2 regions of the Variovorax sp. KBS0712 genome follow, and region 2 is predicted to be linked to the other one. Evidence: riboswitches for the same ligand, from Rfam matches in the RefSeq annotation. Region 2 holds a riboswitch; the other holds the start of a gene.
What was found. Region 2 has a riboswitch for glycine ahead of gcvT (glycine cleavage system aminomethyltransferase GcvT). Riboswitches for the same ligand answer to the same signal wherever they lie in the genome.
Positions count from the first base shown of each region.

Region 1: another riboswitch for glycine. It lies ahead of FFI97_RS27700 (D-amino acid dehydrogenase); the one in region 2 lies ahead of gcvT (glycine cleavage system aminomethyltransferase GcvT).

Region 1 covers NZ_VCCD02000003.1:622,227-636,555, reverse strand. Annotated here, with positions in the region: gene FFI97_RS27755 (PhzF family phenazine biosynthesis protein) at 1-391, opposite strand, end outside; gene FFI97_RS27750 (glutathione S-transferase family protein) at 397-1,038, opposite strand; gene FFI97_RS27745 (DJ-1/PfpI family protein) at 1,044-1,679, opposite strand; gene FFI97_RS27740 (PLP-dependent aminotransferase family protein) at 1,694-2,881, opposite strand; gene FFI97_RS27735 (VOC family protein) at 2,931-3,338, opposite strand; gene FFI97_RS27730 (DMT family transporter) at 3,350-4,300, opposite strand; gene FFI97_RS27725 (LysE family translocator) at 4,297-4,896, opposite strand; gene FFI97_RS27720 (PLP-dependent aminotransferase family protein) at 5,027-6,448, shown strand; gene FFI97_RS27715 (PhaM family polyhydroxyalkanoate granule multifunctional regulatory protein) at 6,513-7,304, shown strand; gene FFI97_RS27710 (FIST C-terminal domain-containing protein) at 7,354-8,634, shown strand; gene FFI97_RS27705 (RtcB family protein) at 8,845-10,260, shown strand; gene FFI97_RS27700 (D-amino acid dehydrogenase) at 10,280-11,587, opposite strand; glycine riboswitch at 11,679-11,785, opposite strand; glycine riboswitch at 11,829-11,920, opposite strand; gene rfbB (dTDP-glucose 4,6-dehydratase) at 12,039-13,118, shown strand; gene rfbD (dTDP-4-dehydrorhamnose reductase) at 13,115-14,005, shown strand; gene rfbA (glucose-1-phosphate thymidylyltransferase RfbA) at 14,045-14,329, shown strand, end outside.
Region 2 covers NZ_VCCD02000001.1:2,276,464-2,290,792, reverse strand. Annotated here, with positions in the region: gene FFI97_RS10530 (protein NO VEIN domain-containing protein) at 1-851, shown strand, start outside; gene FFI97_RS10525 (UDP-N-acetylglucosamine 1-carboxyvinyltransferase) at 1,017-2,318, shown strand; partial or broken gene FFI97_RS10520 (NAD(P)H-dependent flavin oxidoreductase) at 2,445-3,489, shown strand; gene FFI97_RS10515 (alpha/beta hydrolase) at 3,529-4,206, shown strand; partial or broken gene FFI97_RS33930 (TetR/AcrR family transcriptional regulator) at 4,605-4,796, opposite strand; gene FFI97_RS10505 (DUF2855 family protein) at 4,847-5,965, shown strand; gene FFI97_RS10500 (DUF3014 domain-containing protein) at 6,108-7,019, shown strand; gene FFI97_RS10495 (hypothetical protein) at 7,128-7,376, shown strand; gene gcvP (aminomethyl-transferring glycine dehydrogenase) at 7,408-10,317, opposite strand; gene gcvH (glycine cleavage system protein GcvH) at 10,376-10,747, opposite strand; gene gcvT (glycine cleavage system aminomethyltransferase GcvT) at 10,819-11,991, opposite strand; glycine riboswitch at 12,039-12,143, opposite strand; glycine riboswitch at 12,160-12,246, opposite strand; gene FFI97_RS10475 (hypothetical protein) at 12,278-12,814, opposite strand; gene FFI97_RS10470 (hypothetical protein) at 12,911-13,384, opposite strand; partial or broken gene FFI97_RS10465 (MFS transporter) at 13,645-14,329, opposite strand, start outside.

The DNA.
Region 1 (14,329 bases), on a different contig from region 2:
GGCTCGGGGCGCTGCGCTTGAGCGGCGGCGCGGCAAAGGCCAGGCGCTCGCCGTCGCGCCGCAGCGGCACGAGGCCGGCGCCGCACTGCTGCACCACGCGGCCCGCCACCTTGGGCTTGCCGCCGGCCTGCAGCCAGGCATGGCAGCTGCCGATGGTCGGGTGGCCGGCAAAGGGCAGCTCGCCGCCGGGCGTGAAGATGCGCACGCGGTAGTCGGCGCCCGGGTCGGTCGGCGGCAGCAGGAAGGTGGTCTCCGACAGGTTGGTCCACTGCGCGAAGCGCTGCATGGCGGCGTCGTCCAGGTCCTGGCCGTCGATCACCACCGCGAGCGGGTTGCCGTAGTAGGCGGTGGCGGTGAAGACGTCGACTTGCTTGAAGGGGCGGGATTTCATCAGGGTCATTCGAGGGAAAGGTCGAGCACGCCGCGCGTGCCCGGGCGGGAAAGCAGGTCGGCGTACCAGCGCTCGACGTTGGGCCAGGCGGGCCGGCGGTACTCGGCGCCGGGCAGGCCGAACCAGCGGTGCGCCTCGCAGCCGATCGGGATGTCGGCCATGGTGAAGCGCTCGCCGGCCATGTAGGGGCGCTGCGCGAGGTGCGCGTCGAGCATGGCGAACAGCGCCTCGCTCTCGCGCACCGACGCGGCGATCAGCGCGGGCTGGCGCTCCGAGGGCGCCGTGCGCACCCATTGCACGAAGGCGTCGCGGCTGGCGCGGTTGAGCGTGGTCTGCTGCCAGTCCATCCAGCGCTCGGCGTCGAAGCGCGCGGGCAGCTCGCTCGGGTAGAGCGTGCCGTGCGAGTAGCGGGCGCACAGGTAGCGCACGATGACGTTCGACTCCCACAGCGTGACGCGCTCGGCGCCTTCGCCGTCGTCGATGGTGGGCACCATGGCGTTCGGGTTGAGCGCGCGGTATTCGGGCGTCTGCACCACGCCGAACTTGCCGCCGGCCTCGGTGCGCTGGAAGTCGAGCCCAAGCTCCTGCGAGCACCACACGACCTTGCGCACGTTGATCGAACTGATGCGGCCCCAGATGTTGAGCATGGTGTTCAGTGTCCTTGTGCGGAAAGGGTGTCGGCCGTGGCCTGCAGATATGGCTCGATGTTGCGCAGCGCGCGCGCCACGTAGTCGTCTTTTTCACCGACCGGCGCGACATAGTGCAGCGCGCTCTTCGCGGCCTCCAGGCCTTCGGTGCGCGCGATGAGCCAGGCCGCGAGGTAGGGCGCCGAGAAGCAGCCGCCCGCGGTGGCCACGTTGCCCTGCGCGAAGAAGGGCTGGTTGAGCACCTCGACGCCGGCTTCCTGCACCCAGGGCTTGGTCGTGAGATCGGTGCAGGCCGGCACCGTGCCCAGCAGGCCGAGCTTGGCCAGCAGCAGCGTGCCCGAGCATTGCGCGCCGATGAGCTGGCGCGACGGGTCGAGCCCGCGCAGCACGCCCATCAGGCCCGCGTCGGCGGCGATCTCGCGCGTGCGGATGCCGCTGCCGACGATCACCGCACCCGCGTCGCAGGCCGCTTCGAGCGTCGCGGTGGCGTGCACCGTGACGCCGTTCATCGAGGTCACGGTGGCGCTGGGCGAGGCCAGCGTCACGCGCCAGCCCGGCTTCTTCACGCGGTTGAGCACGCCGAGCGCGACCAGCGAGTCGAGCTCGTTGAAGCCGTCGAAGGTGAGGATGGCGATGTGCATCGTCGTCGGCTTTGTCAGGCGTGGGCGGGGGCCAGCAGCGCCAGCTCTTCGCGCAGCGTGACGGCAAGCGCGGCGATGGCGGTGTCGATCTCCTCGACGCTGGCAGTCACGAACGACAGGCGCAGCGTGCGCGGATCGCCTTCGCCCGCGTAGAACGGCGCGCCGGGCACGAAGGCCACGTTGCGCTCCACGGCCTTGGGCAGCAGGGTCACGGTGTCGATGCCCTCGGGCAGGCGCGCCCACAGGAACATGCCGCCCTTGGGCGCGTTGAACTTCACGTCGAGGCCGGCCATCTCGCGGTGCAGCGCGGCGATCATGGCGTCGCGCTGGCGCTTGTACAGCGCACGGATGGTGGGCACGTGGCGGTCCAGGAAGCCGTCCTTCATCACGGCCGAGACCATGCGCTGCGTGAAGATCGGCGTGTGCAGGTCGACCGCCTGCTTGGCCTGCAGCAGCTTGGGGAAGATGGCCTTCGGTGCCACCAGGAAGCCCAGGCGCAGGCCCGGGGCCAGCACCTTGGAGAACGAGCCCAGGTAGATCACGCCCTCGGGGTTGCGCGCGGCCAGCGGCAGCGGCGGGGCTTCGTCGAACCAGAGCTCGCCGTAGGGGTTGTCCTCGACGATCGGCAGGTTCGCGGCGGCTGCGGCAGCGGAGACAGCGGCGCGGCGCGCCTCGGTCATGGTGCGGCCGGTGGGGTTCTGGAAGTTGGGCAGCAGGTAGACGAAGCGCGCGTCGGCCGCCTTGCTCACGAGGTCGTCGACGATCACGCCCTCGTCGTCGCTGGCCACGCCCACGGGGTGCGGCTCCATCGGGCCGAAGGCCTGCAGCGCGCCCAGGTAGGTGGGCGTCTCGACCAGCACCTTGCTGCCCGGGTCGATCAGCACCTTGGCCACGAGATCGAGGCCCTGCTGCGAGCCGGTGGTGATGAGCACCTGCGAGGCGTCGACGTCCCAGGGCAGCATGTCGGCCACGGCCTGGCGCAGAGGCGCATAGCCTTCGCTGGCGGCGTACTGCAGCGCGGCCTGGCCATCGTTGTGCAGCACTTCGGCGCAGGCGTCGGCGAATTCCTGGATCGGGAAGGTCTTGGGCGAGGGCAGGCCGCCGGCCAGGCTGATGATGCCGGGGCGCTCGGTGACCTTGAGGATTTCACGCAGCACCGAAGGATTCATCTTGGCGGCGCGGGCGGCGAGTTTCCAGTTCATGGGAGGCTTTCTTCTTTCTGGCGAATGAGAGGTGAGTCTGAGTGTGTCGTCAGGATGGCGGGATGTCGCCACGGTGCACGACATGGATTTTGTTGCCGTCCGGGTCGCGCAGGTAGGCGCCGTAATAGCCCTGCCCGTAGCGGGGGCGGGGCCCGGGCGCGCCTTCGTCGCGGCCACCGTGGCGCAGGGCCGCCTCGTGGGCGGCGTGAACGGCCTGCGGCGAGGGCGCGCAGAACGCGACCATGCTGCCGTTGCCGGCGCTGGCGGGTTCGCCGTCCAGCGGGATGTACACGTAAAAGCGCGGCAGCGTCTGGCCCGGCGCGATCCAGCAGGCGGCGTCGGGGCCGCCGTCGGGCGTCACGGGGCGGCGGATGAGGCCGAGCGGGGCCAGCACCGCGTCGTAGAAGGCGGCGGCGCGCGGCAGGTCGGTGCAGCCGACGGTGACATGGCTGAACAGCGTCATGGTCCTCAGCTCCTGGCCTGCGGCTCGGCGCCGCGTGGAACAGCGGCAGGCGCCGCCGGTTGCGACAGCCGCTTGCCCGCGACCACCGTGGCGACCACGGCGGCGGCGAAGCCCAGCGTCACCAGGTCGAGCGGCTCGCCCAGCAGCGGGATCGACGCGAGGATCGACAGGAAGGGCTGCAGCAGCTGCGTCTGGCTTACGCGCAGCGCGCCGCCCAGGGCCAGGCCGCGGTACCAGGCGAAGAAGCCGATCCACATCGAGAACATGCCCACGTAGGTGAAGCCGACCCAGGCCGAGGCGGCCACGGGCTGCTGCGGCCACAGGGCGATGGTGGCGGGCAGCGTCACGGGCAGCGCCATCACGCAGACCCAGCAGATCACGCGCTCGGCGCCGAGCGACGGCGTGACCTGCGCGCCGTAGATGTAGCCGACCGAGGCCGCGACGACCGCGCCGACCAGCAGCAGGTCGGCCCATTCGAAACCGAAGCCGTGGCCGCTCTGCTGCGCGCGCAGCACCGAGAACACCACCACCAGCAGGCTGCCCGCGATGGCGCAGAGCCAGAAGCCCAGCCGCGCGCGCTGGTGCAGCACCCAGGCCGCGACCGCGGCCGTGACCAGTGGCAGCAGCGCCGTCACCACCGCCGCATGGCTGGCCGTGACCACGCGCAGCGCAAAGGCCAGCAAGAGCGGAAAGCCGATGCAGTTGCCCAGCACCGCCATGCCCAGCGGCTTCCACTGGTGCGGCGCCGGGCGCGGCGAGCGCGTGACCAGCAAAAAGACGGCCGACAGCACGCCCGCCAGCGCCGCGCGCCCGAGCGTGACGAACCACGGCGACAGCTGCGGCGCCTCTTGCGTGCCCGTGGCCAGCCGCGTCATCGGCAGCGTGATGGCGAACAGCGCCACGCCGACCACCCCGAGCCACATGCCCAGCGTTTCGTCCTTGATGGCGAGCTTCATACGCCCACCATCCACCAGGCCGTCAAGACCAGGATGAGGCCCATCGCGCGGTTGAACCACAGCAGGCGCCGGCCCTTGGCCAGCCACTCGCGCAGCAGCGCGCCGACCAGCGCATAGGCGAAGTTGCTGGTGAAGGCGTAGGTCAGCATCACGGGCGCGACGATGGCGAAGCGCGCGAGCGCGTCGGGCTGGCCGGCGATCCAGCCCGCCACCAGCGTGAGCGCCAGCAGCCAGGCCTTGATGTTCACGAACTGCAGCATCACGCCTTGCCCGAAGCCGACCGAGAGGCGGGCGTTGTCGGCCTTGCCGAGCTGGGCGCTGCCGCTGAGCTTGTAAGCCAGCCACAGCAGGTAGGCGATGCCCAGCCCCTTGATCGCCAGGCGCAGCGGCGGCATCGCCACCACCAGCGCGCCGAGGCCGGCCGCGCAGATCGCGAGCAGCAAGGTCCAGCCGACCGGCACCGCGACCACGAAGCGCATCGCACGCGGCAGGCCGCCGTTGGCCGCCAGGGCGGTGGAGAGCGTGGTGTTGGGGCCGGGCGAGAAGCTCATCGCCGTGGCCAGCACCAGCAGCGCGGTGAATTCTTGCCAGTTCATGTCACAGACTCTAAACTTTGGACCATTACAGTTCCAGTACAGATGATCGAACAAATCTGAAATCTGTATTGGTCATTCCTTCGACACACGCCGCCCTTTTCTTGCTCTCTGTGCGATGCAGCCCGATCCGATGCTGACCCGAACCTCCACCCAGTCCCTGACCGGGCAGCTGGCCGACCGCCTCGCCGAGCGCATCCGCAACCGGCTGCTGGCGCCCGGCGCGCGCCTGCCCTCGGTGCGCGAGTGCGCGCGCCAGCAGGGCGTGAGCCCGTACACCGTGGTCGCCGCGTACGACCAGCTGCTCGCACAAGGGCTGGTCGAGGCGCGCCGCCAGCGTGGCTTCTACGTGCGCGACGCCGCGCCGGCGCCCGAGAGTTCGCGCAACCCGGCGCATGCCGTGCCCGTGGTGCCGCCGATGATGGCCTCGCGCGTGCCGGCCGACGCCAGCTCGCTGATCCGCAGCATGTTCCACCGTCCGAGCGACAAGCCGCAGCCAGGCATGGGCGTGTTCCCGCCCGACTGGATGGCCTCGACCTTCCTGGCGACCGCGGTGCGCCGCGTGACCACCACGTCGGCGCTGCAGGAACTGTCGCTGCAATACGGCGAGCCTTCGGGCGATCTCGCGCTGCGCCGCAGCCTGTCGCAAAAGCTGGTGCGCATCAACGTGCCGGCGGGGCCGGACCAGATCGTGACCACCATCGGCGCCACGCACGCCCTGGACATCGTGAGCCGCACGCTGCTGCGCGCGGGCGATCCGGTGATGGTCGAGGAGCCCGGCTGGGCGCTGGAGTTCGCGCGGCTCGAGGCGCTGGGCATGCGCATCCTCCCCGTGCCGCGCCGCGCCGACGGACCCGACCTCGACGTGATGGCGCAGTACTGCAAGCTGCACAGCCCCAAGCTGTTCGTCAGCGTGAGCGTGCTGCACAACCCGACCGGCTACAGCCTCACGCCGGGCAGCGCGCACCGCGTGCTCAAGCTGGCCAACGAGCACGACTTCCACATCGTCGAGGACGACACCTACAGCCACCTCGCGCCCGAGCACGCCACGCGGCTCAGTGCGCTCGACGGGCTGCAGCGCACCATCTACGTCAGCGGCTTCGCGAAGATCCTGGCGCCCAACTGGCGCATCGGCTTCCTGGCCGCCTCGCCCGCGCTCAAAGAGCGGCTGCTCGAGACCAAGCTGCTGGCCACGCTGACCTCGCCCACGCTGTTCGAGCGGGCGCTGTCGTGGTGCATCGACCAGGGCCAGCTGCGCCGCCATTCGGAGCGCGTGCGCATCCGCCTGGACGGCGCGCGCGGCCGCGCCGTGAAGCTCGCCATGTCGCACGGCTGCACCTTCGCCTCGGAGCCGGCGGGGCTGTTCGGCTGGGTCGACACGGGCGTGGACACCGACGCGCTCACGCAACGCATGCTCGACCAGGGCTACCTGCTGGCGCCGGGCTCGCTGTTCCATGCGCGCCGCCCGCCGAGCACGATGATGCGGATCAACTTCGCGACCTCGCAGGACGCGAATTTCTGGAAGGTTTTCAGCCGGGTCAGGGACGAGCTCTGATTCGCTTGCAAAGGGCTTGGAGTAAGCTGGCAACACAAGAAAACCCAGCCAGGAGACCTCCCGCATGAGCAACGCCAGCAAACCCTTCGACTTCAGCCAGTTCGTCCCCGGATTCGACTTCCTGAAGAACCTCGCCGGCGGTGCCGCCGCGGGCTCCGGCTCGGTGCCCGGCATCCCCAGCCTGGCCAGCTGGGTGGCGCCCACCATGAGCGTCGAAGAGGTCGACAAGCGCATCCAGGAACTCAAGACCGTCCAGTACTGGCTCGAACAGAACGGCCACGCGCTCAAGGCGACCATCCAGGCGCTCGAGGTGCAGAAGATGACGCTGTCGACCCTGCGCGGCATGAACGTGCGGATGGAAGACATCGCCAGCGCGTTCACCAAGCAGGCAGCGGCCATGGCGCCGGCACCTGCACCGGCTCCCGCCCCGGCGCCCGCACCCCGGCCCGAACCGGAGCCCGTCGAGGAAGAGGAAGAAGAGTTCGACGAGGCCGAGGAAGAAGCGGAAGAAGAGGAAACCCCGGCGCCGAAGAAGACGTCGCGCGCCAAGCCCGCCTCGTCCAACGGCGCTGCCGGCGTGGTCGACCCGATGCAATGGTGGGGCTCGCTCACCGAGCAGTTCCAGCAGATCGCGAGCACCGCGCTGCAGGACGCGGCGCAGCTCAAGGTGCCGGCCATGGCGCAGCCGCTGGCCGACGCCGTGGGGCAGGTCATCGGCAAGGCGACGGCGGCGCGCAAGCCGGCCGCCAAGACCGCCGCGAAGAAAGCTGCAGCGAAAAAAGCCGCGCCGGCACCCGCCGCGCGCAAGAAAACCACGTCCACCGCCGCGCGCAAGCGAACCTCCGGCCGGCGCTGACGTCTTACAGACACCTTTCCAGACGACGACGCACGGGTCGGTACGCACCATGAAACTGTTTCCCACCGGCCATGCCACCCACCCGCAATGGCGCATGGCCGCCGGCCTCGTGCTGGCCCAGTTGCGCGCGCAGATGGCGCTGCCCGACTACGCGTCGAACCCGACGCTCGGGCTGCTCTACATCACCGACCACTACGCGGCCGAGGCGCAGGAGATCCTCGATCACCTGAGCGCCGAGCTGCCCGAGGTCACCGACTGGTCGGGCACCGTCGGCATCGGCGTGTCGGCCAACAACGCCGAGTACTTCGACGAGCCCGGCCTGAGCCTGATGCTGTGCGCGCTGCCCAGCGACCAGTACCGCGTGTTCTCCGGCGTGGCGCCGCTGGGCAGCTCCGAAATGAGCGGCTTCGAGGCACACACCGCGCTCGTGCACGCCGACCCGGCCACGCCCGACCTGGGCGAGCTCATCGCCGAGATGGCGGGCCGCACCGACACCGGCTACCTGTTCGGCGGGCTCTCGTCCGGCCGTGGCGGGGCGCTGCAGTTCGCGGTCGGCGGCAACGGCAACATCCGCGGCCACGGTGCGGCGGGCGGTGTGTTCTCGGGCGGCTTGTCGGGCGTGGTGTTCGGCGAGGGCGTGCGGCTGGTGTCGCGCGTCACGCAGGGCTGCCAGCCGCTGCGCACCGGCGGCGCGCGCGAGCGCGAGATCACCGAGGCCGACGGCAACCTGCTGCTGTCGCTCGATGGCGAGCCGGCGCTCGACGTGCTGCTGGCCGACCTGCAGGTGTCGCTCGACCGGCCGCAGGAAGCCATCGACGCCGTGCGCAACACGCTGGTCGGCCTGGCCGACGCGGGCAGCGACGGCATCCGCCGCACCGGCGACCTGGGCGCCGACGTGCTGGTGCGCCACATCATCGGGCTCGACCCCACGCGGCGCGGCATCGCCATTGCCGACAACGCCGAGGCCGGCATGCGGCTGAGTTTCTGCCGCCGCAACGCGCAGGCGGCGCGCGCCGACCTGATGCGCATCTGCGCCGAAATTCGTGAAGAGCTCGAGCCCGAAGAACAGACGCTGGCCACGGCGCGCGCCGTGGCAGCCGGCGAGGCCGAGGCCGCGCCGCATCCCGCGCGGCGCATCGCGGGCGCGGTGTACGTGAGCTGCTCGGGGCGCGGCGGCCCGCACTTCGGTGCGCCGGGCGCCGAACTGCAGATCGTGCGGCATGCGCTGGGCGACGTGCCGCTGGTCGGCTTCTTCGCCGCGGGCGAAATCGCACGCCACCACCTGTACGGCTACACCGGCGTGTTGACGGTGTTCACGGCGCCGGACTGACTGACTGACGGGAAAAAACGACGCGCGCGCCTGCGCACTGTGTTCGCAGGCGCTTCGCGTCGCTAGAATCCGCCCGCTTTCTTGAATCTCTGCTGCTGCAAGAAAGAGTGATCCGCGCGCCCCGAGGCACGCGGTCGATCTCTTTCGCCCCGCCACGCGATGTGACGGGGCCCGGAAACCGACACGGTTTCCCCGAATGGAATTGCAGCCATGGGCAGCCCTACCCACAGTCATTTTTCGAGACTCCAGCGCGCCTTTTCGCGCGCGAACATCGCCGTCGATTACCGCGACGGCATCTATCACCTGCGCAACGAAGCCGCGCAGGCGACCGTGCTTCTGCCGCAGAGCCTGCCGCTGGAAGAGAAAGCAGTGAACCAGCTGCTGGCCTTCGCCAGCGTGCGCTCGCCCGACGGCGCGCACGGTGTGTGCAAGGCCTGCGCGACGCCGGACTTTCATCCGGGCTCGGTTGCGCCGGTGGGCAGCGTGGTCGCGACCGATGGCGACTTCGTGATTCCCGCCGCAGTCGGCACCGACATCAACTGCGGCATGCGCCTGCTGACCACCGGCCTCACGCTGGACCAGGTGGCGCCGCACAAGACGCAGTTGCTCGCGCGGCTCACACGCAGCCTGCTCGACAACGGGCGCGACGTGCCGGTGCACACGGCGGCGTTTCGCGCGCTGTTCGACGAAGGGCCGGCCGCGTTCCTGGACGCCGTGCGCAACGACGGGCTCTGGGCGGCCTGCGACCGCGACCGGCTGCAGGCCGAGATCGGCGCGTGCATCGGCCTGGCGAGCTTCGGCGGGCAGTCGCGGCACGCACCGTCGGCCTACACCGGCGCGCGCCACGAGGTGTTCCGCGACCCGTGCCTCGGCACGCCGGGCAGCGGCAACCACTTCGTCGAGTTGCAGGTGGTCGACCAGGTGATGGACCGGCACGCGGCGTATCGCGCGGGGCTCAAGGCGGGCGAGGTCGTGGTGATGATCCACAGCGGCTCGCGCGACATCGGGTTCCATGTCGGCGGCCGCTGGATGGACCGCGCGCGGGCTGAATGGCCGCAGGGCCTGCGCCATCCGAAGAGCGGGCTGTACGGGCTGGCCGGGCCGCTGGCGCAGGAGTACCTCGAAGCCATGGGCGTGGCCGCGCGCTATGCGTGGGCCAACCGGGTCGTGCTGGCCGAGCTGGTGCGCAAGGACTTCGCCGAGCTGCTGGGCGCCACGGCGTCGACGCTGGTGGTCGACGTGCCGCACAACGTGGTGCTGCGCGAGCACGGCATGAACATCCATCGCAAGGGCGCGACGCCGGCGCATGCGGGCGACCTCGCGCTGATTCCCGGGTCGATGGGCGATCACTCGTACCTTGCGACCGGGCTGGGGCATGAGGACTGGCTGTGGTCGTGCAGCCACGGCGCCGGCCGGCGCATGCGTCGGCAGGAAGTGCGCGCGATGCGGCCCGCACCCGGCGACGCCGATGCCAGCTGGCAATGCGTGACGCTGCGCGAAGAGCGCCGCATCGAAGAGGCGCCGCAGGCCTACAAGCCGATCGGCGCGGTGATCGAGGCGCAGGAAAGCGCGGGGCTCATCCGCTGCGCCGTGCGGCTCAAGCCCTGGGTCACGTTCAAGGCATGACCCGAGGGCGCGTGTCGTGTCAGCCCAGTGCGGGTTGCACGGCGCGCGGCGCGGGCGCCGGCATGCCGGCGAACGCGAAATCGACCTCGGGCGCCAGCCCGCTCACGATGCGCGCGATCGACTTGCCCGAGCCGCAGGCGTGCGTCCAGCCGAGCGTGCCGTGGCCGGTGTTGAGGAACAGGTTCGGCAGCTTGGTCTTGCCGATCAGCGGCACGTTGCTCGGCGTGGCCGGGCGCAGGCCGGTCCAGAACTGCGCGCGCTCGGTGTCGCCGGCGCCGGGGAAGAGTTCTTCGACGCGCCGCACGATGGCTTCGCAGCGCACGCGGTTCAGGTCGCGGTCGTAGCCGTTGAGCTCGGCCGTGCCGGCGATGCGCAGGCGGTCGCCCGACTCCGACGTGTAGCGAGAGAACACCAGCTTGTATTCGTCGTCGGTCAGCGAGACCTGGTGCGCCTTCGATGCGTCCTTCACGGGCAGCGTCACCGAGTAGCCCTTGGCCGGGTAGATCGGCAGGCGGATGCCCAGCGGCGCGGCGTACAGCGGGCTCAACGAACCCATCGCAAGCACGAAGGCATCGCCGCGGATGCGCTGGAAGCGGCCTTCGTTGTCGGTCGCCTCGACGTGGTCGATGCTGCCGCCGGCTTCGCGCAGCGCGGTCACCGTGTGGCTCATGAGGAACTTCACGCCGGCCGCCTCGGCCAGCTTCACGAGTTCGCGCGCGAAGCGGTTGGCGTCGCCCGATTCGTCTTCGGCGGTGTAGGTGGCGCCGGCGAGTTGCGGACGGATGTGGGCGAGGGCGGGTTCGATCCTGATGGCCTCGTCGGCCGAGATGACCAGGCGTTCGCAGCCCAGGGCACGCATCTGCTCGGCGGGCGCGAGGGCGCCGTCGAATTCTTTTTGCGTCGTGTAGAAGTGCAGGATGCCTTGCGTGCGCTGGTCATAGTTCAGGCCGGTGTCTCGACGCAATTGCTGCAACATTTCCCGGCTGTATGTACCGAGACGAACGATCTGTTCGATGTTGTGGCGGGTGCGCGCGGGGGGGCACTCGCGCAAGAACTGCAGGCCCCAGAGCCACTGGCGCATGTCGGCGCGGATGCGAAAGAGCAGTGGCGCATCTTCCTTGCCGAGCCATTGCAGCACCTTCAGCGGCGCGCTCGGATTGGCCCAGGGTTCCGCATGGCTGACCGAGATCTGGCCGCCGTTGGCGAAGCTGGTTTCGGCGGCCGGGGTGGCCTGCCGGTCGATCACGGTCACCTCGTGGCCGAGTTGCTGGAGGTAGTAGGCCGAAGTCACGCCGAGCAGGCCGGCGCCAAGAACGATCACACGCATTGCAAGTACCTTTGAGTTTGCAGCGCTTGAACGGCGGGCGTGGAGTGCTATTGAAAAAATAGCGAGCAACCGGACGGCCGATGTCCAAGTTGCCGCTCCCCCTGTCCTCGGTACCTGAGAGATTCACCCTGCTGCACCCGCAGCGGGTTTGCTCCTTCGGTGCGCCACATGGCGTGGCGGCTCTCCAGACGGCTGTATCGATGAGTGCAGTACTGACCCCTTGCCGAAGTTCCTGGGCGTTGCCTGGAATGTCGTCGGGCCGACCTGAGCGTTTATGGGAGTTTGCGCCTTCGGTAGGGCCTCCGTGGAGGCCCGCTCTCCTGCAATTGTTGGCGATTGTAGGCGGGCCCCGCAAGCCGGCCAAGCCCTGTACATCGGCACTTCACACCGATGGGATAATTGAATGTTGATTTTTGGTAAAGCAAACTTTTTTCTACATGCAGGGGACTCCATGATCCTGGTTACCGGCGGCGCAGGCTTCATTGGCGCCAATTTCGTGCTCGACTGGATCGCGCAGGGCAACGAGCCCGTCGTGAACCTCGACAAGCTGACCTATGCGGGCAACCTCGAGACCCTCGCGTCGCTCAAGGGCAACGCGAACCACGTCTTCGTGCAGGGCGACATCGGCGACAGCGCGCTGCTCGATCGCCTGCTGGCCGAGCACAAACCCCGTGCCGTTGTGAACTTTGCCGCGGAATCGCATGTGGATCGCTCGATCCACGGCCCGGAAGACTTTGTGCAGACCAACGTGCTCGGCACCTTCCGCCTGCTCGAATCGGTGCGCGGTTACTGGAACGCCCTGCCGGCCGACCAGAAGGCGGCCTTCCGCTTCCTGCATGTGTCGACCGACGAGGTCTACGGCTCGCTCTCCAAGACCGACCCGGCCTTCACCGAAGAGAACAAGTACGAGCCCAACAGCCCGTACTCGGCCAGCAAGGCCGCCAGCGACCACCTCGTGCGCGCCTGGCACCACACCTACGGCCTGCCGGTGGTCACCACCAACTGCTCGAACAACTACGGCCCGTTCCACTTCCCCGAGAAGCTGATCCCGCTGATGATCGTCAACGCACTGGCCGGCAAGAACCTGCCCGTGTACGGCGACGGCATGCAGGTGCGCGACTGGCTCTACGTGAAGGACCACTGCAGCGCCATCCGCCGCGTGCTCGAGGCCGGCAAGCTCGGCGAGACCTACAACGTCGGCGGCTGGAACGAGAAGCCCAACATCGAGATCGTCAACACCGTGTGCGCGCTGCTCGACGAACTGAGCCCCCGCGCCGACGGAAAGCCGTACAAGGAACAGATCACCTACGTCACGGACCGCCCGGGCCACGACCGTCGCTACGCCATCGATGCACGCAAGCTCGAGCGCGAACTCGGCTGGAAGCCCGCCGAGACCTTCGACACCGGCATCCGCAAGACCGTCCAGTGGTACCTCGCGAACGGCGAGTGGGTGCGCAACGTGCAAAGCGGCGCGTACCGTGAATGGGTCGAGAAGCAGTACGACGCCACACCCGCAAAGGTTTCCGCATGAAGTTGCTGCTGCTCGGCAAAGGTGGACAGGTCGGCTGGGAGCTGCAGCGCAGCCTCGCACCGCTCGGCGAAGTGGTCGCACTGGACTTCGACAGCACCGACTTCCACGCCGACTTCAGCCGCCCCGAGCAGCTGGCCGCAACCGTGCTGGCGGTGCGCCCCGACGTCATCGTCAATGCCGCCGCGCACACCGCCGTCGACAAGGCCGAGAGCGAGCCCGACTTCGCGCGCAAGCTCAACGCCACCTCGCCCGGCGTGGTGGCCGAGGCGGCGCAGCAGATTGGTGCGCTGATGGTGCATTACTCCACCGACTATGTCTTCGACGGCAGCGGCACCCGCCCCTGGAAGGAAGATGACGCGACCGGTCCGCTCAGCGTGTACGGCCAGACCAAGCTCGAAGGCGAGCAGCTGGTGGTGCGGCATTGCGCGAAGCACCTGATCTTTCGCACCAGCTGGGTGTACGCCGCACGCGGCGGCAACTTCGCCAAGACCATGCTGCGCCTGGCCAAGGAGCGCGACAAGCTCACGGTCATCGACGACCAGTTCGGCGCTCCCACCGGTGCCGAGTTGCTGGCCGACATCACCGCGCACGCCATCCGCGCCACCTTGCAGGACCCGGCCAAGGCCGGCCTGTACCACGCCATCGCCGGCGGCGAGACCACGTGGCACGGCTACGCGCGCTTCGTGCTCGAGATGGCGCAGCAGGCCGGCGTCGAACTCAAGGCCGGCCCGCAGGCCGTGGAGGCCGTGCCCACCAGCGCCTTTCCGACGCCCGCGAAGCGGCCGCACAACTCGCGGCTCGACACCACCAAGCTGCAGACCACCTTCGGTCTGCGCCTGCCGCCATGGCAGGAAGGCGTGGCACGCATGCTGCGCGAGACGCTCTGACCGACTGATTTTTCCTGCCCCTCACAGAAGAAGACTCCCATGACGCAACGCAAAGGCATCATCCTTGCCGGTGGCTCCGGCACCCGCCTGCACCCGGCCACGCTCGCCATGAGCAAGCAACTGCTGCCGGTGTACGACAAGCCCATGATCTATTACCCGCTGAGCACCCTGATGCTCGGCGGCATGCGCGACATCCTGATCATCAGCACGCCGCAGGACACGCCGCGCTTCCAGCAGCTGCTGGGCGACGGCAGCCAGTGGGGCATCAACCTGCAGTACGCGGTGCAGCCGAGTCCCGATGGCCTGGCGCAGGCGTTCATCATC
Region 2 (14,329 bases):
TCACGCCGGTCGAAATCGTCGCCAAGATGGGGGTGTTCGACGCACGCGACAAGCCGTTCGAGCACGCCTGGCTCGCCACCGGCGACAACGTCATCGCCACCATCTGGGGCGAGTACGTGAGCGTGGCGGCCGGTGGCCGCTGGTTCTACCTGGAATCGCTCGACGCCCAGCGCCGCCCCGGCGGCGGCGTGCGCAGCGCCCAGCAGGCGCAGCGCGCCAAGGACCGGCTGGCCCTGCTCAAGCGCACCTTCGACGCCGGCCAGGGCTTCCGCGCCGTGCTGCAGACCAACCGCGTGGCCATCGCCGAGCTCGAGAGCAACAAGAGCGCCAAGGTGTCGACCCGCGTGCGCGACGACGCCGAATGGCACGTCGCGAGCTGGGAGCCGGAGCAGCAACTCGCCGTGCTGGTGCGCGGCGCGCGCGGCTGGGCGCCGACCGAGGCCGACATCACGGCCGCCAAGGCCCGCGGCGGTGTGCCGGCGGCCGACGACGCCGACGCGGCCCCGGCCGGCCCGACCACGACGGACGCCGTGCAGGCCGCCGCCATGGCCTACGTCATGGGCCATTTCAAGGGCTACGGCTACAACGCGGAAGACGTGACCAGCAAGGCGCTGGGCTACGACATCGAGGTGTCGAATGCCAAGGGCGCGATGCTGCTCAAGGTGGTCGTGAAGGGCACCGCCCCGGCGCTGCCCACCTTCGCGCTCACGCCCGACGAAAGCCTGTGCGCCGTGCGCGAGCCGCTGTGGCGCCTGCTGGTGGTGGCCGACGCGGGCAGCGCGACGGCGGCGCACAAGATCTACAAGCCGACCGAAGTGGACCAGGCGCCGGGCTTCCAGCGCAAGGCCTGACCGGCCTCCCGGGGCCTCCCAGGCCACGCCGCGGCTGCACCAGTGCGCCGCGGGCGTTTCCAAATTCTTACAACTGAGCCCCCGGAAACCCGTCGTTTCCAACGGTAAAGTTCCGCCGTCCGGCGCGAACAGTTCGTGCCTTCGCCCCTCTGTTCGCCCCCTTTCATGTCCAACCTCATCGTGCACGGCGGTACGCCCCTTCGCGGCCGCATCATTCCCTCCGCCAACAAGAACGCGGTGCTGCCGGTGCTGTGCGCCACCTTGCTCACCGGCGAGCCGCTGCGGTTGCACGGGGTGCCCGACATCACCGACGTGCGCAAGATCCTCGACATCTTCCGCACGCTGGGCAGCGAGGTCCGCATGGACCACGAGAGCGGCACGCTCGAGCTGCACCACCGCGCCACCACCTTCGATGCGGCGCTCCACCGCCTGCCCGAGGAAATGCGCTCGTCGATCATGCTGGTGCCGCCGCTTCTGGCGCGCTTCGGCGTCGCGCGGCTGGAAGACAACGTCAAGGGCTGCACGCTGGGCGTGCGCGAGATCGATCCGCACGTCGAGGTGTTCCAGCGCTTCGGCGGCCAGGTGGAGCGCACCGAGGGCTCGCTGCTGGTGTACGCGCCCGGCCGGCTCACGCCCACCGACCACTGGCTCGACTACGCCTCGGTGACGACCACCGAGAACTTCGTGCTGTGCGCGGCCGCCGCGGGCGGCACCTCGACGCTCACCAACGCGGCCTCGGAGCCGCACGTGCAGGAGTTCTGCCGCTTCATGGCCATGATCGGCGTGCGCATCGAGGGCATGGGCACCTCGCGGCTCACGGTGCATGGCGGCGGCGCGCTGGGCGGCGGCGACTTCCGCTTCGACGAAGACTTCCACGAGATCACCACCTTCCTGGCGCTGGGCGCGATCACGGGCGGCGACGTCGTGGTGCGCAACAGCGCGCCGGGCAACTTCCCGCTCATCGACCGCACCTTTGCCAAGTTCGGCGTGCAGATCGAGCATGCCGACGGCTGGTCGCGTGCCATCCGCAGCGGCCCGCTGAAGGTGCAGACACCGTTCACCAGCAACGTGCTCACCAAGGTGGAGGCCGCGCCGTGGCCGTACTTCCCGGTCGACCTGCTGCCGATCTTCATTGCGCTGGGCGTGCGCGCGCAGGGCAACGCGATGTTCTGGAACAAGGTGTACGACGGTGCGCTGGGCTGGACCGGCGAGCTGTCGAAGTTCGGCGCGCACGTGTTCTCGTCCGACCCGCACCGGCTCATCACCTTCGGCGGCCACGCGCTCACGCCGGCGGTGGTTGAGAGCCCCTACATCATCCGCGTGGCGATCGCGCTGTTCATGGTGGCCGCGAGCATCGAAGGCAAGTCCGAGATCCGCAACGCCACGCCGATCCGGCGCGCGCACCCGCGCTTCGTGGAGAACCTGCGCAGCCTGGGCGTGCAGGTGGAGTGGACCAGCGAGGAGTGAGCCTGCGGCAGGCTGCGCGCTGCTGCTGACCTGTCCCGCTGCCCGATGACCCCGCGGGCGCCGCGCTCAACGGCTTGGCCGGACAATGCCGTGCATTTGACACACGGACACAGGAGCGCACCCCGAATGACGACGTTGCAACAGATCCTCGGCACCGAACTTCCATTGATCCAGGCGCCGATGGCCGGCGCGCAGGCCAGCGCGATGGCGATCGCGGTGTGCAACGAAGGCGCGCTGGGGTCGCTGCCGTGCGCGATGCTCGGCCCCGACGCGATGCGCAGCGAACTCGCGGCGATCCGCGCGGGCACCGACAAGCCCTACAACGTCAATTTCTTCGCCCACACCCCGCCCACGCCGGACGAGGCACGCGAGGCCGCCTGGCGCGCCGCGCTCGCGCCGTACTACGCCGAGTTCGGCATCGACCCCGCGGGCATCCCGACCGGCCCCGGGCGCAACCCCTTCAGCGCCGAGGTGGCCGACCTGCTGGCCGAGTTCAAGCCGCCGGTTGTGAGCTTCCATTTCGGGCTGCCGCCCGAGCCGCTGCTGGCCAAGGTGCGTGGCTGGGGCGCGAAGGTGCTGGTTTCGGCCACCACCGTCGACGAGGCGCTGTGGCTCGAGGCGAAGGGTGTCGACGCGGTCATCGCGCAGGGGCTGGAGGCCGGCGGGCACCGCGGCCACTTCCTGTCGCACGACCTGACGAAGCAGCTGGGCACCTTCGCGTTGTTGCCGCAATTGGTGCGCGCATTGAAGGTGCCGGTGATCGCGGCCGGCGGCATCGCGGATGCCGACGGCGTGGCCGCGGCCATGGCGCTGGGCGCGGCCGGCGTGCAGGTCGGCACGGCCTACCTGCTGACGCCCGAGGCCATGACCAGCGCGCTGCACCGCGCGGCGCGCTGAAGAGCGAGGCCGCGCGCCACACGGCGCTCACCAACCTGTTCACCGGCCGGCCGGCGCGCGGCATCGTCAACCGCGTGATGCGCGAGCTGGGGCCCATCGGCCCGGCGCCGGAATTTCCGCTCGCCACCTCGGGCATCGCGCCGCTGCGCGCGAAGGCCGAGGCGCAGGGCAGCGGCGATTTTTTTCTCCGCTGTGGTCGGGGCAGAACGCCACCGGCTGCCGCGAGGTGTCCTCGGCCGAGGTCACGCGGGCGCTGGCCAAGGGCTTTCGCTGAGCCGCGCCGTCCGTCATTTTTTTCGAGCCCTTCCGACCCATGACATCGCTCCATCTGCCCCTGCAGTTCCTGCATCACCCCGCACCCTCGGGCGGCCCTGAACCCTGGCTGCTCGTGCTCATGCACGGCGTGGGCAGCAACGAGCAGGACCTGTTCGGCCTGGCGCGCATGATGCCGCCGCAGTTCCACGTGCTGAGCCTGCGCGCGCCGTATGTGCTGTCGCCCGGTTCCTACGCGTGGTTCGAGTTCCAGGTGCTGGCCGACGGCGGGCGCCGCATCGACGAAGAACAGGAGCGCGAAAGCCGCTTCCTCATCGGCGAGATGGTCACGTCGGCGTCGCAGCAGCTGGGCATTCCGCCCGAGCGCGTGGTGGTCGGCGGCTTCAGCCAGGGCGGGATCATGTCGCTGTCGCTGCTGCTCACGCAGCCCGAGGCGCTGCGCGCCGCGCTGGTGTGGCACAGCCGGCTGCTGCCCGAGGTGGTACCGCACATCGCGCCGCCCGAGGCCTTCGCGGGCAAGGCGCTGTGGGTGAGCCACGGCAGCGCCGACAACGTGATTCCGCCGAGCGCCGCGCAGGCCACGCGCGAGTTGGCGCGCGGGCTGCCGCTGGCACTGTCGGGCTCGGACTTCCCGGGCGCGCACGAGATCCGCCCGGCCGAGCTGCAGGGCACGCTGGCGTGGCTGCAGGCGCTCAGCGCGCCAACAGCCGCGCCCTGACCATCTTCCATCTCGGCGACCCACGCGTCGTCGATGGTGTCGGGCTGCACCAGCAGCCGGTAGCGGCGCCCGCCCCAGGCCGCCGTCAGCAGCGCCTGCACGGTGGCGGGCGAGGGCGGCGGCTGCAGGTCGCGGCAGGCGGCGAAGGCCTGCGTCCAGCGCGCGAGCAGTTCGTCGTACACGCGCCGGTGGTGCTTGGGCTCGGCCACGCGGTGTTCGAGCATCAGCATCTCGTGGTCGAAGGCGGGCAAGCCGTCGGTGCGCGTGTCGCAGGTGAGGCGCACGAGGCGCTGCGTGCGTTCGCGCCAGTCGATGTCCGGTGGCGCAATCACCTCTTCGTCGAGCCGCGCGAGCAGCGCCTCGACGCAGTGGCGCACATAGCCCGAGAGCAGGGCTTCCTTGTCGGGAAAGTAGTCGTAGAAGGTGCCGACGGCGATGCCGGTTTCGAGCGCCACGGCGCGCGTGGTCACGCCCTCCCAGCCCTGCGCGCGCCAAATCCGAACAAAGGCGTCGTAGATGGCCTGCACGGTGAACTTGCTGCGCGCCTGCGTGGGGCGTTTCAGGGGCTTGGAGCGGGGTGCGGCGGGCATGGACCGGGTTTCCGAACCCGCAGCGAAGCGGGCCGTCCTACAGTTTGCGAATGAACAACGCATTCACTTTAACCCGCCTCGAAACGCGCAAGAACGCACTCGGAACCACCCGCATCGTCACCTCGGAAGACGCCGGCAGTTTGCAGCCGGGCGAGGTGCTGATGCAGATCGAGCGCTTCTCGCTCACCACCAACAACATCACCTACGCGGCCTTCGGCGATGCGGTGATGAAGTACTGGCAGTTCTTTCCCACCGGCGACGCCGACTGGGGCCACATGCCGGCCTGGGGCTTTGCCGACGTGGTGGCGTCGAACGTGGAAGGCGTGGCGGTGGGCGAGCGCTTCTACGGCTACTTTCCCATTGCGAGCCACCTGCGCATGCAGCCGGTGCGCGTGACGCCGCGCGGCTTCTACGACGGCGCGGCGCACCGCAGCGAGCTGGTGTCGGCCTACAACCAGTACATGCGCTGCAGCCACGACGCCGGCTACGTCGCCGCGCTGGAGGACTACCAGATGCTGGTGCGCCCGCTGTTCATCACCTCGTTCATGCTGGCCGACTTCCTCGAAGACAACGGCTTCTTCGGCGCGACGCAGGTGGTGGTGTCGAGCGCATCGAGCAAGACCGCGTTCGGCACGGCCTTCTGCCTCGGCCGCCGCGAGGGCCTGCAGCTGATCGCCGCCACGTCGGAAGGCAACCGCGCCTTCGTCGAGGCGCTGGGCTGCTACGACCGCACGGTGGCCTACGGCGAGATCGCCACGCTCGCGGCCGACGTGCCCACGCTGTACGTCGACTTCGCGGGCCACGACGACCTGCGCGCCACCGTGCACCACCACTTCGGCGAATCGCTGGTGTACGACTGCTATGCGGGCTCGGCGCAGAAGACCGAATTCCTGGGCGACGCCAGCGCGCTGCCCGGCCCCACGCCGAAGCTCTACTTCGCGCCCGTGCAGATCCGCAAGCGCAATGCCGACTGGGGCCCGCGGGAGGTCAACCGCCGCTTCAACGATGCGCAGGGCCGCTTCATCGCCGAGCTGAGCCGCCCGGGCAACCGCTGGATGACGCTGGCGCAGGGGCGCGGCTTCGCGCATGCGCAGGCCGTGATCGCCGACCTGCACGCGGGTCGCGTCGACCCGCGCGAGGCGCACGTGGTGCGCATCGGCGGCGCGTGACGGGCTGAGCGACTGAACTTCGGCGCGGGTGGGGCGTCACAGGGGGTTACGAGAACGTGGCGATCGTGCGGGCCGTGCAGGCCATCCTGGTGCACCATTGCCTTTCGTCTCCCCACTGCCATCCCGCAAAAGGAAACCGCCCATGTCCGACGCCGACTCCCCCCGCGACACCCCCGAATTCCGACCCCGCAAGGAAGCGCCGATGGGCACCATCGTCGGCCTGGCGCTGGTCGTGTTGGTGGCGGCGTATTTCGGCTGGCGCTGGTACCAGCAGCAGCAACTGGCGCCGCTGCCGACCGCGCCGGTGGCCGTCGCCCCGACCGACGCGCCCCCCGAGCCGCCCAAGGTTGAAGAGCCGAAGGGCCCGCAGAACCCGGTCGAGGCGCTGGCCCCGCCCGATGCCGCGCTGCCCGCGCTGGCCAGTTCCGATGCGCGTGTGATGAAGGCGCTCACCGAGCTGCTGGGCGGCAAGGCCGTGGCGGCCTACCTGCAGTCCGACGGCGTCGTGCGGCGCTTCGTGGCCACCGTCGACAACCTGCCGCGCGAGCAGGCACCCGCCAGCAAGTGGCCCGTACAGCCCGCGCCGCAGCGCTTCATCACCGAGGGGCCGCAGCAGGGCGGCGTGCAGACCATCGCGGCGAACAACGCCGCGCGCTACAACGGCATCGTGATGCTGGCCGGGGCTGTCGATCCGGCCAAGGCGGCGGCGGTGTATGCGCGGCTGTACCCGCTGTTCCAGCAGGCGTACGAAGAGCTGGGCTATCCGGGGCGCTACTTCAACGACCGCTTCATTGCCGTGATCGACCACCTGCTGCAGGCGCCCGAGCCCACGGGGCCGGTGCAGGTGAAGCTGGTCGAGGTGAAGGGCGACATCCCCTCGCAGCGGCCCTGGGTGCGCTACGAATACGCCGACCCGAAGCTCGAATCGCTCTCGGCCGGCCAGAAGATCCTGGTGCGCATGGGGCCCGAGAACGAGCGCAAGATGAAGGCCAGCCTGCGCGGGCTGCGCGCGCAGATCGCCACCGGCGAGATCGCGAAGAAGAAGCAGCCCTGAGGCGCGATGCACTGACAGCGCCCCGCCTGCACGCCCTGTAGGCGCGGGCCGATTGCATGCGGCGCGAAGGGTCGAGATGATTTGCGCCTACGACTTCGAGGGCAAGCCATGAACCTGATGAGCGTCGATCTTTACCAGAGCACCACCGACCCCGGGAAATTCCTGGCGCTTCCCGCCGGCACCGACCCGACCGAACTCATGGGCCCGATGACCTTCGACCGGGACTACGCGCACATCAAGCGCTACCAGGCGGCCTTCGCGTTCGATCCGTCCGAAACCTACGCGGGCGTGAACGCCGCGAAGATCGCCGCGGACCTGCTCACCGTGAAGTGGGCCATGTACCGGCGCGAAGGCTGAACGGCGGGCGGCCTGCGCCGCCGCGCCTTCGTCAGGCCTCTTCGGTTTCCTGGTACTCGCCCACCGGCACGCAACTGCAGAACAGGTTGCGGTCGCCGTAGACGTTGTCGACGCGCCCGATCGGCGGCCAGTACTTGGCCTGCTTGAGTTCGGCCAGCGGGAACGCGCCGAGTTCGCGCGAGTACGGGTGGCTCCACTCCGTGCCCAGCAGGCTGGCGGCGGTGTGCGGCGCGTGCTTGAGCGGGTTGTCGTCCTTCGACCAGACGCCTTCTTCGACGCGGCGGATCTCGCCGCGGATGGCGATCATCGCGTCGACGAAGCGGTCGAGCTCGGCCAGCGGTTCGCTTTCGGTGGGCTCCACCATCAGCGTGCCGGGCACGGGGAAGCTCAGCGTGGGCGCATGGAAACCGTAGTCGATGAGGCGCTTGGCCACGTCTTCGGCGGTGACGCCGCTGGTGTCCTTGAGCGGACGCAGGTCGAGGATGCACTCGTGCGCGACGTGGCCGTTGGGGCTCGCGTACAGCGTGGGGTAGTGGTCCTTCAGGCGGGCGCTGATGTAGTTGGCGCTGAGGATGGCCGTTTCGGTGGCGGCCTGCAGGCCCTTGGCGCCCATCATGCGGCAGTACATCCAGCTGATCGGCAGCACGGCCGCATTGCCCAGCGGCGCGGCCGACACGGCGCCCACGCCATTCGAGGGCACGCCGGCCGTGGCGTGGCCCGGCAGGTAGGGCACGAGGTCTTCGACCACGCAGACCGGGCCGACGCCCGGGCCGCCGCCGCCGTGCGGAATGCAGAAGGTCTTGTGCAGGTTCAGGTGGCTCACGTCGCCGCCGAACTCGCCCGGTGCGGCCACGCCGACCAGCGCGTTCATGTTGGCGCCGTCGACGTACACGCGGCCGCCGTGCTCATGCACGAGCTCGCACAGCTCCTTCACGCGGGTTTCGAACACGCCGTGCGTGCTGGGGTAGGTGATCATCACGGCGGCCAGGTGGGCGCTGTGCTTCTCGCAGGCGCGCTTGAGGTCGTCCATGTCGACGTTGCCTTGCGCGTCGCAGGCCGTCACCACCACCTGCAGGCCCACCATCTGGGCGCTGGCCGGGTTGGTGCCGTGCGCCGACGAGGGAATCAGGCAGATGTTGCGGTGGCCCTGGCCCTTGGCTTCATGGAAGGACTTGATGGCCAGCAGGCCCGCGTACTCGCCCTGCGAGCCCGCGTTGGGCTGCAGGCTGATGCCCGCGTAGCCGGTGGCCTCGCACAGCCAAGCGCGCAGCTGCGCGTCGAGCTGGGCGTAGCCCTGCAGCTGGTCGGCGGGCGCGAAGGGGTGGATGTTGGCGAACTCGGGCCAGGTGATGGGGATCATCTCGCTGGTTGCGTTGAGCTTCATGGTGCAGCTGCCCAGCGGGATCATGCTGCGGTCGAGCGCGAGGTCCTTGTCCGACAGGCTGCGGATGTAGCGCAGCATCGCCGTTTCGCTCTTGTGGGTGTTGAACACCGGGTGCGTGAGGAAGGCGCTGGTGCGGCGCAGGTCCTCTGGAATCAGCGGCGTGGTGTTGGCGGCCAGCTCGTCGAAGCGCGGCATCGCGGTGCCGGCCGGCACGAACAGGGCCCACAGGGTTTCGATGTCGGCGCGCGTCGTGGTTTCGTCCAGCGAGATGCCCAGGTGCTGCTGCAGGCGCTGGCGCAGGTTGACGCCGCCGGCCTGCGCGCGTTCGATGATCGCGGCCGTGTCGTCGCCGGTGCGGATCGTCAGCGAGTCGAAGGCGGTTGTGTTCACCGGCTCGCGGCCCATCTGCGACAGGCCCTTGGCGAGGATGGCGGTGAGCACGGCCACGCGCTGTGCGATGCGCGTGAGGCCGTCGGGGCCGTGGTACACGGCGTACATGCTGGCGACCACGGCCGGCAGCACCTGCGCGGTGCAGATGTTCGAGGTGGCCTTCTCGCGGCGGATGTGCTGCTCGCGCGTCTGCAGCGCGAGGCGGTAGGCGGGCTGGCCGTGCGTGTCGACGCTCACGCCGACAAGGCGGCCGGGCAGCGAGCGCTTGAACGAATCGCGGCAGGCCAGGTAGGCGGCGTGCGGGCCGCCGTTGCACAGCGGCATGCCGAAGCGCTGCGTGGTGCCGCAGACGATGTCGGCATCGAACTCGCCGGGAGCGACCAGCAGCGTCAGCGCCAGCAGGTCGGCCGCGACGATGAAGGCGGCGTCGCACTGGTGCGCGTGGCCCGCGAGCGGGCGCAGGTCGTGCACGTGGCCGGTGGTGGCCGGGTACTGCGCGAGCACGCCGAAGAATTCGCCGCTCACCATCAGGTGCGGCAGCGTTTCCGACACGGTGCTCACCTTGACCTCGATGCCCAGCGGCGCGGCGCGGGTCTTGATGACCTCGATGGTCTGCGGGTGGCAGTCGCCAGAGACCAGGAACACGTTGCTCTTGCTCTTCACGCTGCGCTTGGCGAGCGTCATCGCCTCGGCGGCGGCCGTGGCCTCGTCGAGCATCGAGGCGTTGGCGATGGCCATGCCCGTGAGGTCGCACACCATCGTCTGGAAGTTGAGCAGGGCTTCCATGCGGCCCTGCGAAATCTCGGCCTGGTAGGGCGTGTAGGCGGTGTACCAGGCGGGGTTCTCCAGGATGTTGCGCAGGATCACGCCCGGCGTGTGCGTGCCGTAGTAGCCCTGGCCGATGAAGCTCTTGAACACCTTGTTCTTCGACGCCAGCGCCTTCAGCTCGGCCAGCGCGTCGGCCTCCGTGACCGGCGCGGGCAGGCGCATCGGCCGGGCACGGCGGATGGCCGCCGGCACGATGCCGTCGATGAGCTCCGCGCGCGTTTCCGAGCCGATCACCGGCAGCATGCGCGCCTCGTCCGCCGCATCGATGCCGATGTGGCGGGCGAGGAATTCTTCGGCGTTCTCTAGTTCTTGCAAAGAGGGAAGGGCGGGAATCGGCATGGCGGTGAAGGCTCGGGGGAGAAGGAACGAAGGTGCGAGGAAGCTGCTGTTCAGCGGATCAGGATTCGGCGGCGAACTTGTCGTAGCTGGCGGCGTCGAGCAGGGCGTCGAGCTGCGCGGGTTCGCTCAGCTTGACCTTGAAGAACCAGCCGGCGGCCAGCGGGTCGCTGTTGGCCAGCGACGGGTCGGCGCGCAGCGCTTCGTTGACTTCGGTGATCTCGCCCGACACGGGCATGAACACATCGGCGGCGGCCTTCACCGACTCGACCACACCGGCGACCTCGCCCTGCGCGAAGGTCTTGCCCACTTCAGGCAGGTCGACGAACACCACGTCGCCCAGCGCGTCCTGCGCATGCACGGTGATGCCAACGGTGGCGGCGCCGCCTTCGGCCGCCACCCATTCGTGGTCCTTGGTGTATTTGATGCTCATGAAAAAACTCCTCGTGGAAAAAATGGAATCGGGGTGCAGAGCCTAGCCGGGTCTGCGGGGTTCAGTGTCGGTCAGCCGCGGTAGTAGCGCGTCGGCACGAAAGGCAGGGTCGAGACCTCCATCGGCACCGGCTTGCCGCGCACGATGGCCTGCACGCGCGTGCCGGGCTCGGCGAAGGCGGCGGCCACGTAGCCCATGGCCACGCAGCGGTCGGCCGTGGGGCCGAGCAGGCCGCTGGTGACGGTGCCGATGTCGTGGCCTTCGAGCGACTGCAGCAGCGTGCCGTCGCGCACCGGAATGCGTTCGAGTGCCACGAGGCCGACGCGCTTGCGCGTGAGTGTCTTGTGGTCGGTGTGGCCGGCCGCGCCCGAGGCGACGGCAGCCAATTGGGCCAGCACCTTGGCCGCGCCCGGGAAACCGCCTTCGCGCGCACCGCCGGCGCGGCGCACCTTCTGGATCGCCCAGTTGAGCGAGGCTTCGACCGGGGTGGTGGTGGTGTCGATGTCGTTGCCGTACAGGCACAGGCCGGCTTCGAGCCGCAGCGAGTTGCGCGCGCCCAGGCCGACGGGCTTCACCTCGGGCTGTGCGAGCAGCAGGCGGGCGAGGGCGTCGGCGTCTTTTGCGGCCACCGAGATCTCGAAGCCGTCTTCGCCGGTGTAGCCGCTGCGGGTGACGAAGGCGGCGATGCCGCCGATCTGCACCGCGCCGCCGGTCATGAACACGAAGCGCTCGATACCGGGCGACAGGCGCGCCAGCGTGGCCGCGGCCTGCGGGCCTTGCAGTGCCAGCAGCGCGTGGTCGGGCAGGGGCTGCACCTGGCAGCGCGCGCCGATCTTGTCCTGGATGTGGGCGATGTCGGCCACCTTGCAGGCGCCATTCACGATCACGAAGATCGAACCGTGGCCTTCGTTGAAGAACATCAGGTCGTCGAGGATGCCGCCCTCGTCGTTCAGCAGCAGGCCGTAGCGCTGCTTGCCGGCGGGCAGGTCGATCACGTCGACGGGCATCAGGGTTTCGAACGCGGCGGCGGCGTCGGGGCCGACCAGGCGCAACTGGCCCATGTGCGAGATGTCGAACAGGCCGGCCGCGTCGCGCGTGTGCTTGTGCTCGGCCATGAGGCCGGCGGGGTACTGGACCGGCATCGAATAGCCCGCAAAGGGCACCATGCGGGCGCCCAACTCGACGTGGAGGTCGTACAGCGGGGTCTTGAGAAGTTGGGCGTCAGAAGCGGTAGAAGCGGCCACGGGGCACTCCAAAGGGGCAGTCGAAATCCATGGCTGCAACGCCACGGGCCACCCCTGCTGTCCGCTTTACCTGAGAGATTCGCCCCACGATCGGGGTTTGCTCCTTCGGTGGGCCGCATGCAATGCCACGGCCTCTCTCCAGCAAGGAAACGCCGGTGGTTGCCGGCGTCTTGTCAGTCCTTTTGCCTGAGCGTTCGGGGAACCCCTGCGCCTTCGGCGGCCCCGTCGCGCGGGGCTCTCTCCTGACCCGGCGAGTGTAGTGGATCGCGGGGCCGGGGCTGGCGGCTCAGTGCACGGTTTCGGCCGGCGGCAGCAGCTTGTCGATGCGCTCGCGCAGCGAGTCGGCGCGCTCGGGGCCGGCGGCCTTCTCGATCTCTGAGAGCATCAGCGCGGCGATGGTCAGCATGGCTTCGCGGTCGCGGGCCTCGCGCAGGGCGTCGCGCATCTGGTTGGCGAAGCGCGGGTCGCGGCGCACGAACATGCGCTCGCAGATGTCGAACAGGAACATGCGCGTGGTGGCCAGCGAGCGCTTGCCGTCGAAGCTGTCGGCCGAGGTGGCGACCTGGATCGGCTCGGCGGCGGGGACGGGCGTGGGGGCCGGTGCAGGAGGCGGCGCGACCGGGCGCGCGACCTGCAGGTAGCCGCGCTGCATCAGCCCCTGGATCGCCTGCTCGGCCTCGACGCGGCTGGGGAACAGCGGGCTGAAGTCGGTCAGAGAGCGCCGGCCGTCGGCCATGAGCAGCAGGGCGCGCTCACGCTGGCTGAGCGTGCGCTGCCCGGCCTGGAGTTCGTCGCGTGCCTTCTCGGTCTTGGTGGGGAACATGGCGGCCACAGCTTTCGGAGGTCGAAGGCTGCAGCATCGTTGCAAGTGGTGACATCTTCGTGAACCATTTGCCTTACAGGGAAAAGGCGGTGCGCGTCAGTTGCCCGCGCTCTCCTTGCGGATCAGCCAGCGCGGGCCCACGCGCTGCAGCTCGAGCGTCTTGCGGTCGGTCTCGGTGAGCGCGTCGGCGCTGTAGACCTGCCGGAACTGCGCGCTGGCCGACGTGCCCTGGACGCTGATCACCAGCCCCTCGATGCCCACGCTGATGCGCGACTTGCCCGTGATGCGGGCGCGCCGGTCGGCCTCCCAGCGCTCGCGGGTCTGGCCGCGCGCGGGGGTGAAGTCGCTCGCGTAGGCTGCGAGGTAGCGCTCGACGTCGCGCGCGGACCAGGCGGCGGCCCAGGCGCGCACGGCGGTTTCCACTTCGGCGAGGTGGGTGACGGGATTGGCGGGGGCGGCTGCTGGCGCAACGGCTGCAACGGGCGCGGCGGCCGGCGTGGCCGCGATACCGGCGGTGGCCAGCAAGCCGGCAGCGACAAGGCTGCTGCCCTGGGCGACGATTCGGTGCATGGCGTCCTTCTCTTTCCTTCTTCTTGTCTGTCAGGCTCGACGTCGAAGCTTGCGTCGATTCTGGCAGTGAAAGAGCAGGCGTGCGGCGTGGAATCGCCCACGGATTTCGGTGGTTCGTGGTTCAGGGCGCGTGCACAGGACACCGGGTGCTTCCCTCCGCGAATGTCCCCCGCCTTCGGCTCCTCCTTGATTTCGCTGCGGGAAGCACCCAGTGCCCTGTGCACGGTGGGCGCTGCCGTTGCGCGGGAACGGAACTCAACTCAGGCCGCCGCAGCCTCGCCCGCCATCACCTGCACCGTGCGGTTGCGCAGCCGCAAGGCCAGCACGGTCGCGACGCACAGCACGCACAACACCACCGTGAGCGTCACGCCGAGCCCGCGTGCATCCGACAGCAGGCCGAACAGCGGCGACACCAGCCCGCCGACCGAGAGCGCGAGACCGAGCGTGATGCCGCTGGCGGTGGCCGGGTTGCGCGGCAGGTAGTCCTGCGCGAGCGTCACCTGCGCAGCGAAGGGCAGGAACATGCTCATGCCGAGCAGCGCGGTGCAGGCCAGCGCCGCGCCGGGCGTGGAGGCGAGCACGAGGCCCGCCATGGCCGGCAGCGCGAGCAGGTAGCCGCAGCGGATCGTGCCCATGCGCCCGGTACGGTCGCCGAGCCAGCCGCCGGCCAGCGTGCCCACGGCCCCCGCGGCGGTGAAGGCGGTGAGCGCCGCGGCGCCTTGGAAGGTGGTGCCGTGCAGGTCGCGCGTGATGCGCAGCGAGAGCATCGACAGCACCGTGACGTAGGGGATCGACCAGCCCACGATGGTCGCCACCAGCAGGCTGAAGGCGCGCCAGTCGTTGTGCGGCTTCAGCACCTGGGCGCGGGCCTGCGCGGCGCGCGCCGCCGTGGCCGCATGGTGGGCCGCCGCGCTGCGCCGCGCGTTCGCCGCGACCCACACCACG